DNA from 3 places in the Haloimpatiens massiliensis genome. Region 3 is predicted to be linked to each of the others. Evidence: predicted binding sites of a transcription regulator. Region 3 holds the regulator's gene; each other region holds the start of a gene.
What was found. The regulator Rex, encoded in region 3, represses fermentation and respiration genes when NADH is low (regulators of the CRP and FNR family bind a similar motif). The targets are predictions, from matches to a motif close to ATTGTTAANNNNTTAACAAT.
Positions count from the first base shown of each region.

Region 1: a site for Rex is predicted at 1,919-1,938, ahead of C1715_RS10410 (DUF1002 domain-containing protein). Genes of this name have one in related genera too.
Region 2: a site for Rex is predicted at 1,641-1,660, ahead of gap (type I glyceraldehyde-3-phosphate dehydrogenase). Genes of this name have one in related genera too.

Region 1 is NZ_LT854640.1:478,100-481,398, reverse strand. Features, by position in the region: gene C1715_RS10410 (DUF1002 domain-containing protein) at 787-1,734, opposite strand; gene C1715_RS10405 (coenzyme F420-0:L-glutamate ligase) at 1,962-3,149, opposite strand.
Region 2 is NZ_LT854640.1:2,024,877-2,028,175, reverse strand. Features, by position in the region: gene C1715_RS17725 (LiaI-LiaF-like domain-containing protein) at 1-345, shown strand, start outside; gene C1715_RS17720 (hypothetical protein) at 351-860, shown strand; gene C1715_RS17715 (metal-binding protein) at 867-1,115, opposite strand; gene gap (type I glyceraldehyde-3-phosphate dehydrogenase) at 1,760-2,812, shown strand; gene C1715_RS17705 (DUF8052 family protein) at 3,139-3,299, shown strand, end outside.
Region 3 is NZ_LT854640.1:1,417,364-1,420,662, reverse strand. Features, by position in the region: gene C1715_RS14895 (short-chain-enoyl-CoA hydratase) at 1-714, opposite strand, end outside; gene C1715_RS14890 (redox-sensing transcriptional repressor Rex) at 1,421-2,062, opposite strand; gene C1715_RS14885 (transketolase family protein) at 2,497-3,299, opposite strand, start outside.

The DNA.
Region 1 (3,299 bases), 940 kb from region 3:
AATGTCAATCATAGTTTGATAATTTTTTTGTATTTTTTATGCTTTTTTTAATATTTTCATAAGTAAATATTTTTAAATTCAATCACATTGATATTGAAAACCTTTACTTATATAAATCTTCTAACATACTGCAAAGCCTAGTATTTATTTAACATCAAGAAAAAAAATTTATTTTAAAATAACATTTTATTCAACTCTTCGTTGTAAAAGCTAAACAAAAACACGTCTGGTTAAATTATTAACAATATCAATCTTTTATATTTGCTTTTTAGTGTATTATCTTTAATTTTATACTATATCTTTGCCTATTTTTAATATATTTTAACATTGTTAATACATTTAAGAAATATTATTAGCAATATTATTTCTTAATCACTCTTACATCCTAAGTTAATATTTTAAAATAAAAAGTATCTGCAATTCACATCATTGCAGATACTTTTCATTTAAATTATATTTATGATTATCCCACAAAAGTATTACATTACTTGAATTATAAAATTTCTTCGGAATGACTTGCATAAGAAGCAAAGGAACTATTAAAATTTAATTTTAGAAATTCTTCTTTTAGACAGATAAAATTATCGTAAGCCTGTCAACGCCAGGCTAGCGAACCTGAAGCAGTACGCCCAATATGAGCGTTAGATAATTTTATATGGCTAAAACATTAGAATTTCTTATATTAAATTTATTGTTCCGAGCTCTTTGAAGGATAAATTTCATAATTCCACCACATTGTACCTTTTTTGATTTAATCATATTTATATAATTAGCTTAAACCACATTTTAAGATACATAATACATTGAAATTTTTTCAGCATATATTTCTTCTCCTACATTGTAAGAAAAAAGATCCACAAAGAAATCTTTAATAGCTGTAAAAAATCCTTTAATAGCCGATCCTATTTTGCTAAAAAAACCTTGAGCTTCTTCACTGTTCAATTTATCCTTTAATGATTTGCTTACTCCATTTAATTGATCTTTCAATTGACTAAAATCTAAATTTAAGCCATTTATCTTCTTCATCAAAGCAGTTATACTCTCTATATCCTCATCGCTTAATTTTTGACCATAGTTATTAGTTATGTTTACTACTATTTTTTTTATTTCTTCTTCTGTTTTAGGTTTTTTCTTAATAACATCTTTCTTAACTTCATTCATTAATTTAGCAGCTTCATCTTTTCCAATTTTGTCACCTAGTTTACCAGTTTCAACTAATTCTTCATTAGCCACTTTCTTTTTATTTTCATCAATTTTTTTACCGCCACTACTATTTTCAAATCCTTTTAATATACCTGTAAGTGCCGCTGTACCTGACACCTTAAATGGGGCTCCTACTTTAACATTGGCATTTTTTATACCTGCTGTTATTAATGCATTTTTTATCATACTTTCTGTAACCCAAGATATATTATTTACTGAAATATTCAAGCCATCTTTGCTTGTGGGCTCTACATAAGAACATGATATGGCCTTTGTACCTATTTGCTCCTTAGAAGCTACCTGTCCTAAATATTTAACCTCTTCTTCATTGGTAACTTCTATTACATTTGCATCTCCTTTATTAACGCCAAAATATTTAAGCATGTCTTCTTTTTGTTTTGCGCTTAAATCAGCTCCCAACGTAACAACTTTAAAAGAATCTGCATAAGCATTTTTTGCTGGGAAAGCTGTTGCTACAGACATAATCATTAATGCTACTAATAATCTACTTATAATTCTCTTAACTTTCATTTTCATCTTTAGGGAGAAAGTCTATTATAAATATCCCTCTCCTCTAAAGTTCACCTCCCTCTATAATCTTTAAATTTATTACTATACATGAAAAAGTGCCACTGCTTGCCATATATATACAGCACATTATATTTCATTTATATAATATCCTATATATTATTTGTATTCAACAATACCTATTTAAATTATCAATATTTTAATATTTAAACAAAAAGAGTAGCTATCCGCTACTCTACTGCATAACTATCAAAATATCCTTGAATTAATACTATTGGAGTTCCCTTATCTCCACTACCACTGGTTAAGTCACATAAACTTCCCAAAAGGTCTGTAAGCTGTCTTGGAGTTGTTCCTAATTTTTCTCCTTCAGAACTTTCATTTTTTGTCTTCTCCATAATTTTCTTTTTCATTGCTTCCGCCATGTCTTTAGAATTTAAATTTTTAAGCTCATTGTCTGCAATATACTTTAACTTTATCTCATTTGGTGTACCTTTAAGCCCATTTGTATATCCAGGAGATACCACTGGGTCTGCCAACTCCCATATTTTGCCTACTGGATCTTTAAAAGCTCCATCACCATAGACCATTACCTCTACATTTTTACCTGTTTTTTCTTTTATTCCTCTTTGAATATCTTCTACAGTTTTTCTGCAATCCTTAGGAAATAACTTTACTGTAGTATCAGTAGCTAAATTAGAACCTAATAAGCCATAATCTGGATTAAATCCACTTCCATTGATAGAACTATTTAATATTTCATCTATTCCATATACATTTTTAGCTCCAGCCTGCTTTAATAATCTTTTAGTCCTATTTCTCTCGTGTATATTAGCAACTAAAACTTCTTTAGTGTATTTTAATGCTACCCTCGGGTCATTAGCAAGGATTATTTCTATATTATTATTTACAGCAATATTTTTATACATTTCCACATAATCAATTCCTGTAAATGGATGAGTAACCTTGTCCCCAAATAATTTTCTATACTTCTCTTCTGTTAAAACATCAGTATATGGATTAACTCCCAACTCGTCCATTTTATCTACATCCATTAAATGATTTCCAACTTCATCAGATGGATAGTTTAAAAATAAATATATTTTCTTGCCGCTAGCTGCTAGACCTTTTAATATCAAAGAAAATCTATTTCTACTAAGTATTGGGAAAACAACTGCAAAATCCCCTTTAAATTTTTTATTTATATCCTCAGCAATATCTTCAACAGAAGCATAGTTTCCTTGTGCCCTTGCAACTAAGGATTCTGTAACTCCTATTATATCTCTATCATTAATGCTAAATTTTTCAGTCTCCATAGCTCTTATAATTGATTCTACTACAATATTAACTAAATCATCACCTTGTTTTACTATAGGAGCTCTTACCCCTCTCACTGTAGTGCCTACTGCTCTTGTCATATAAACATCTCCCTTTTTTAAAATATCGTACATCTGAAACCACATATCACCTGTGGAATAACTACTTTCTCAAAGTAGTATACAAACATTCACAGTATAATATTATTAAATGTACGTAATTTTACTATCACAATGATATTATAGCACCTA
Region 2 (3,299 bases), 610 kb from region 3:
ATTGAGGGCGATGACTTTAATGGTGATATTGATATAGATGGCTCCAATTGTAATATAGACTTAGAAGGAGATATTAAAAAAAGTGTAATTGATATTTCCAATGGAAAGGTAAATTTGAAAAATAAAAAGTGCAATAATATAAAGATAGATGCATCTAATGCAACCATTACAATGAAAACTGAGGATGAAAATTTTAAAATGGATACGGATATAAATAATGGAGTTTGCAAGTTTAACGATGAAAAGAAGGTAAACTCAGGTATATCTAAGGTATTAGGAAATGGTGATGGACTTTTGAAGATTGATATAAATAATGGAATAATAAATGTTAAAAATGAGGAGTGATATAAGTGGAGAGGAAAAATGATTTAGTAACTTTTATATGTGCATTAATACCTGGAGTTGGGTATATGTATTTGGGTTTAATGGAGAAAGGTATTGAAGCGCTAGCTATATTTTTATTAATAGATCCAGTATTTAGATTTGTAGGCATAGGATTTTTAGCAGGAATAGTAAAGCTTATATTTTGGATATACACCTTTAGTGATACCTATAAAATTGCAGGTAAAATTAATAGGGGGGAGTATGTTCAGGATGGTTTTGTATTCAGTAAAGGATTTAAAGAGAGTGCTTTTAATATGAATAATGAAAACTATAATAGCGGAAATAAAGCAGCAGTTACAAAAAATAAATTTAATATATTAGGTTGGGTGCTCATATTATTTGGAACTATAGCTGTATTAAATAAAGCTTTTGAAGGAACAGAAATACATCATTTAATAAAATCCGCTATAAGTGCATATTTTTTACCAGCTGCTTTGATAATAATTGGTATATATATATTAATAAAGAAAAATTAGTAGCTACTAATTCATATCTTTTTTAAATGCATTTAAATTTTCTTCATCAGAAAAAGCAAAGGGTGAAGAGAATTTAAATGTTTTTTTATGTCCACAATCTTCGCATACACATTGGCAAACATCGAAAGGGAAAGAATTTATTATATTTAATCCTATGGAATCTGTAATGAAATTTCCACCACATATTTCACAAGGAGTGGAGTTTATTATCTGATATTCACTTTCAATATACTTCATCATTTCTCTTATAGTCATAAATGACCCTCCAATTCGATTTTATAGCATATATAAATAAAGTTCTTCATTTAAAATAGCGATTTTTATTCTAATCAAAACTTAAAAATTTATATAAAAAAGTTTAATTAGTAGTATTTTCACTTTTAATAGAATATGGAGTACATTACCATATATAGCCGTGTATAAATGCACAAAAATAATAATAACACTATATGTATTTGCTTGCAATAAATAATAAGCAATAAACTGTAATTTATAATATACAACTACACTGTTAAATTTGAAAATGTAGGATTTAAAATTTATACATTCATTTTGTATTCTGAATTTTAAATTTTACATTAAATAGTATTGCATATTAAAGTAGAGGTGAATTATCAATTTTAGAAATTATAAGCCTAATTGTGGTACTCTAATGCATATATGTGATTGAATATATGACGACTAATTTTAAGTAGTATACAATTTTTATAGTAAAAAGAAGATATAAAGATATAGGTCCATGTAAATTAATTAGATAAGGATATATATATAAATATAATCATTGACAAATAATTAGAAAATTAATATAAATAATATATAACATTTAGTTAAAAGTATACAACATTTAGAGCGTAAAAGAATATTGTATATTACATATAAAAGTATGGGGGGACATATAAATGAAAATAAGAGTAGGTATTAACGGATTTGGAAGAATAGGAAGAACAGTGCTAAGAATTGCTGAAGAAAAATTAAATAATGATATAGAAATAGTAGCTGTAAATGCCAGAGCTAATACAGAGACATTAGCTCACTTATTTAAATATGATTCATGCTTTGGAAGATTTAATGGGGATGTGGAGGCAAAAGAAAATTCAATAATAATAAATGGAAGAGAAATTAAAATATTACACGAAGATGAACCAAAGGATTTACCATGGGAAAAGTTAAATGTAGATATTGTTATAGAGTCTACTGGAAAGTTTAAAACAAGAGAACAACTTAATGGACATATAGAAGCAGGAGCTAAAAAGGTTATATTAACAGCACCAGCTAAGGATGGAGCAGAAGATGTAACTATAGTAATGGGAGTTAATGAAAAATCTTATGAAAATGATTTACATCATATAATATCAAATGCTTCTTGTACAACTAACTGTTTGGCACCAGTAGCAAAAATACTTGATGAGAAGTTTGGCATTGTAAAGGGTTTAATGACAACTATACACTCATATACTAACGATCAAAGAATATTAGATAAAACTCATAAAGATTTAAGAAGAGCTAGAGCAGCTTCAGAATCTATTATACCTACAACTACAGGAGCAGCAAAAGCTGTGGCAAAAGTTTTACCACAATTAAAAGGTAAACTAAATGGTTTTGCTTTAAGAGTACCAACTCCAACAGTTTCAATTACAGATTTAGTTTGTGAAATTAAGAAAAATGCAACAGCTGAGGAGATAAATGCAGCATTTAAAGAAGCTTCTCAAAAAGAATTAAAAGGAATTCTTGGTTTCTCAGACGAGCCACTTGTTTCAGTTGATTATAAAGGCGATGACAGATCTACTATAGTAGATGCTTTATCTACTATGGTAATCGGAGAGAACATGGTAAAAGTAGCAGCATGGTATGACAATGAATGGGGATATTCAGCAAGAGTAGTTGATTTGACAAACTATGTTGCAAATGAAATTAAAAAGTCAGAAGCAAAAAATGAACAAATGGCAGGATAATATTAGTCTATATTGAATTAATATAGAGAAAGAACTTTTAATTGCAACTTTTTTTATTTGAGGTTATCTTGATGCATCCCTTGTGGTGTACCCTGTGCGTGATACGCATGGGGATTTTTTTTAGGGAAAAGAAAATAAAAATATATCGTTTTTCCACCATTCTTCCACCATTTTTCCACCGAAAATTTAAATTTTATATGAAAAAGTGTCTCACATTAAAGTAAGATTTTAAATTACTTATTCATAAGCTCTTATAAGTATATTGTAATAAAATGTAATAGTGGTATAATAATTATATAGATGTATACATAATGGGGTGTATTAAAATGAATAATGTAGAATATATGAGGAAGCTAAGTGAAAGGCTTAAAACATATTATGATGTAAGTTTTAATATAATATTAAATGACAGAAAATTCGAAATGTTGGCTAAATTCAATAATAGGACCTCCAAATATATATTGATGAAAAAAAGTGAAATTTATGC
Region 3 (3,299 bases):
TGTTGAAAAGCATTCCCCAAATATTTCCGACTCATATCTTATAGCAGTGTCAATATCCATCTGCATACCATTATTTATAGCTTCCTTACTTAGTCTAACTGCTATTGGTCCATTTTTAGCTATAACTTCAGCTAATTTCATGGCCTCATCCATAAGTTCTTCTGGTTTATACACTGCATTTACAAGTCCTATACTCAATGCCTCTTCTGCGGTAAAAAATCTGCCTGTAAATATCAATTCCTTTGCCATACTGGTACCCACATATCTAGCAAGTCTTTGAGTTCCACCAAAACCTGGTGTTATTCCTAGACCTACTTCCGATTGCCCAAATTTCACTTTGGAAGAAGCTATTCTAATATCACAAGCCATGGAAAGCTCACACCCTCCACCAATAGCAAAACCATTTATTGCTGCTATAACTGGTTTTGCTAATATTTCTAATTTTCTAAAAATTCTATTTCCAAGTATGCTAAATTTTCTTGCTTCAATAGTTGTCATATCTTTCATTTCATTGATATCTGCTCCAGCTACAAAAGCTTTGCCTGCTCCAGTTATTATAATTACATATATATCCTCGTCCTTCTCAACATAACTTATAACTTCATTAAGTTCATTTAAAGTTTCGGTATTTATAGCATTAAGCACCTTAGGCCTATTCATAGTAATTATCCCTATTTTTTCTCTCTTTTCAAAAATAATGTTTTTAAGTTCCATATTACTCCTCCCCATATCTATATTAACATATTTTAAAAAAAATATATATTATATTATTATATTTTTAATTCATAATTTACGTTACTATCATTACTAATTCAAATGTAAAATTTAACATAATTAATTATCAATAAAATTTGAAATTGCTCAAGAACTTCTTTATTTATAAATTTATATCTTCAGAAGCCCTTTAGAGTTTTATCTTTAAAATGAATAATATGATTAACCCACAATAAGGTACAATGTAATGGAATTATGAAATTTCTTCTCCATAACTTGCATAAGAGCTTGGAACAATAAATTTAATTTAAGAAATTCTAATCTTTTAGCCATATAAAATTATCTAACGCTCACATTCAGCGTCCTGCCTCAGGTTCGCTAGCCTGGCGTCCTTTTAAGGGTTACGATAATTTTATCTGTCTAAAAGAAGAATTTCTAAAATTAAATTTAAACAGTTCTTTTGCTTCTTATGCAAGTCATTCCAGAGAAATTTCATAATTCAGGTAATGTAATGCTTTTTGTGGGATAATCCTAATATTACATAGATTTATTTTTTTCGTTATTTTATTAACAATATTATAAAAAAATAATTGAAGCTGAGCTCCAATTATTATTCTATCCCCATAATAATGTAAATTAAATATAATAAACATTTTTTGTTTACCCTACTATATAAAACTAAATATACCATTAAAATTTTTTAAACCTAATTAATATCATCATTCATTAAACAACTAAGTGTTAGCAAACTTTCACTCAAATGGACATTTTCTACTACTATATCAATATCCTCTGATATCTGCAAATCTACAGGAGCAAAATTCCATATTCCTTTTACTCTATTTCTAACTAATATATCACAAACCTTCTGAGCACTATTCTTAGGTACACATATTACACCTATATCTATATTGTTTTTTCTTAAAAAATCATCTAAAAAATCAATATCTAAAACTTCAACATCGTTTATTTTCAATCCTATTATTTTAGGATTTATATCAAACATGCCCTGAACGCTAAATCCCACTTTATCAAAATAAGTATAGTTAACAATAGCCTGACCTATATTTCCTGCACCTATTATTACAGTTTTATAAATTTTAGTTAATCCTAATATGGCACTGACTTCATTGTAAAGTTCCTTTACATTATATCCATACCCTTGTTGTCCAAAGTCACCAAAATTATTTAAATCCTGTCTTATTTGAGAAGCAGTAAACCCTATTTTTTCACTAAGTTCTTTTGAAGATATTCTATCTATATCATTTTCAATAAGCTCTCTTAAATATCTATGATATTTAGGTAATCTTTTAATTACCGCCATAGATATATTTTTTTTCTTATCCAATTTCTACACCTCCCTACTACGAAAATTATCTTATATCTGCCTTACTACAGTATTTGTATAACAACATAATTTATACCGTAATTATAATACTATTATTCTATTATATACCCTGTCAATAGTTAATCCTAATATTATTTTATGTAATTATGTTTTTTGTATACATCCCCCTATTTTAACAGCATCTTGATTAGGCTATATTAATTATATTATTTTTCACCAGGTTTTTGCAAGTTAAAATATTCCTTTAGCCTCCAAATGGAAACATGTTTAAAGGTGAACAGAATCCGTATTTATCTAATGTTTTAAAGTTATCTGTGACAATTGAGTCATAATAACTATTGAACAAGAGATAATACCTGATCATGTTCACCTTAAATTCAATCTCCATAATCTTATCATATAAACAACGGAGAATTTATAAAGTTATTTATAAATTATACTGTTTTAACTGCTTCTATAATATCTTTTGTTGTTAACCCATAGTGTTCTAATAATTCAGCTGGAGTTCCTGAATGACCAAACTTGTCCTTTACACCAACCATCTTGACTTTTGTTGGATATTCTTGTACCAATACTTCTGCTACAGCAGATCCTAACCCACCTATAACACTGTGTTCTTCTACAGTAACTATTTTGCCTGTTTCCTTAGCCATCTTGATAATAAGTTCTTTATCTATGGGTTTAATGCTTGGCATGTTTACGACATTTACTTCAATACCTTGCTTTTTCAATTCTTCTGCCGCTTCTAAAGCTACAGATACCATTATGCCTGTTGCTATTATAGTTGCATATTTTCCGTCTCTCAATACTTCACCTTTCCCTATTTGGAATTTGTAGGTTTCATCATGTACAATAGGAACTGCCATTCTTCCAAGTCTTATGTACACAGGTCCTTGATGCTCTACTGCAGCAAAAATAGCTTGCTCCGTTTCCACAGCATCTGCAGGATTTATTACTACCATATTAGGTATACTTCTCATTAAAGATATGTCCTCTATAGCTTGATGCGTAGCTCCGTCTTCACCTACAGTTAACCCTGCGTGAGTTGCCGCTATTTTCACATTTAAGTTTGGATATGCTACAGAATTTCTTATTTGCTCAAATGCTCTTCCTGTAGCAAACATAGCAAAAGTGCTTGTAAAAACGGTTTTACCACTAACAGCAAGTCCTGCTGCTGTTCCTATCATATCCTGCTCAGCTATTCCCATATCAAAAAATCTCTCTGGTGCTGATTTTG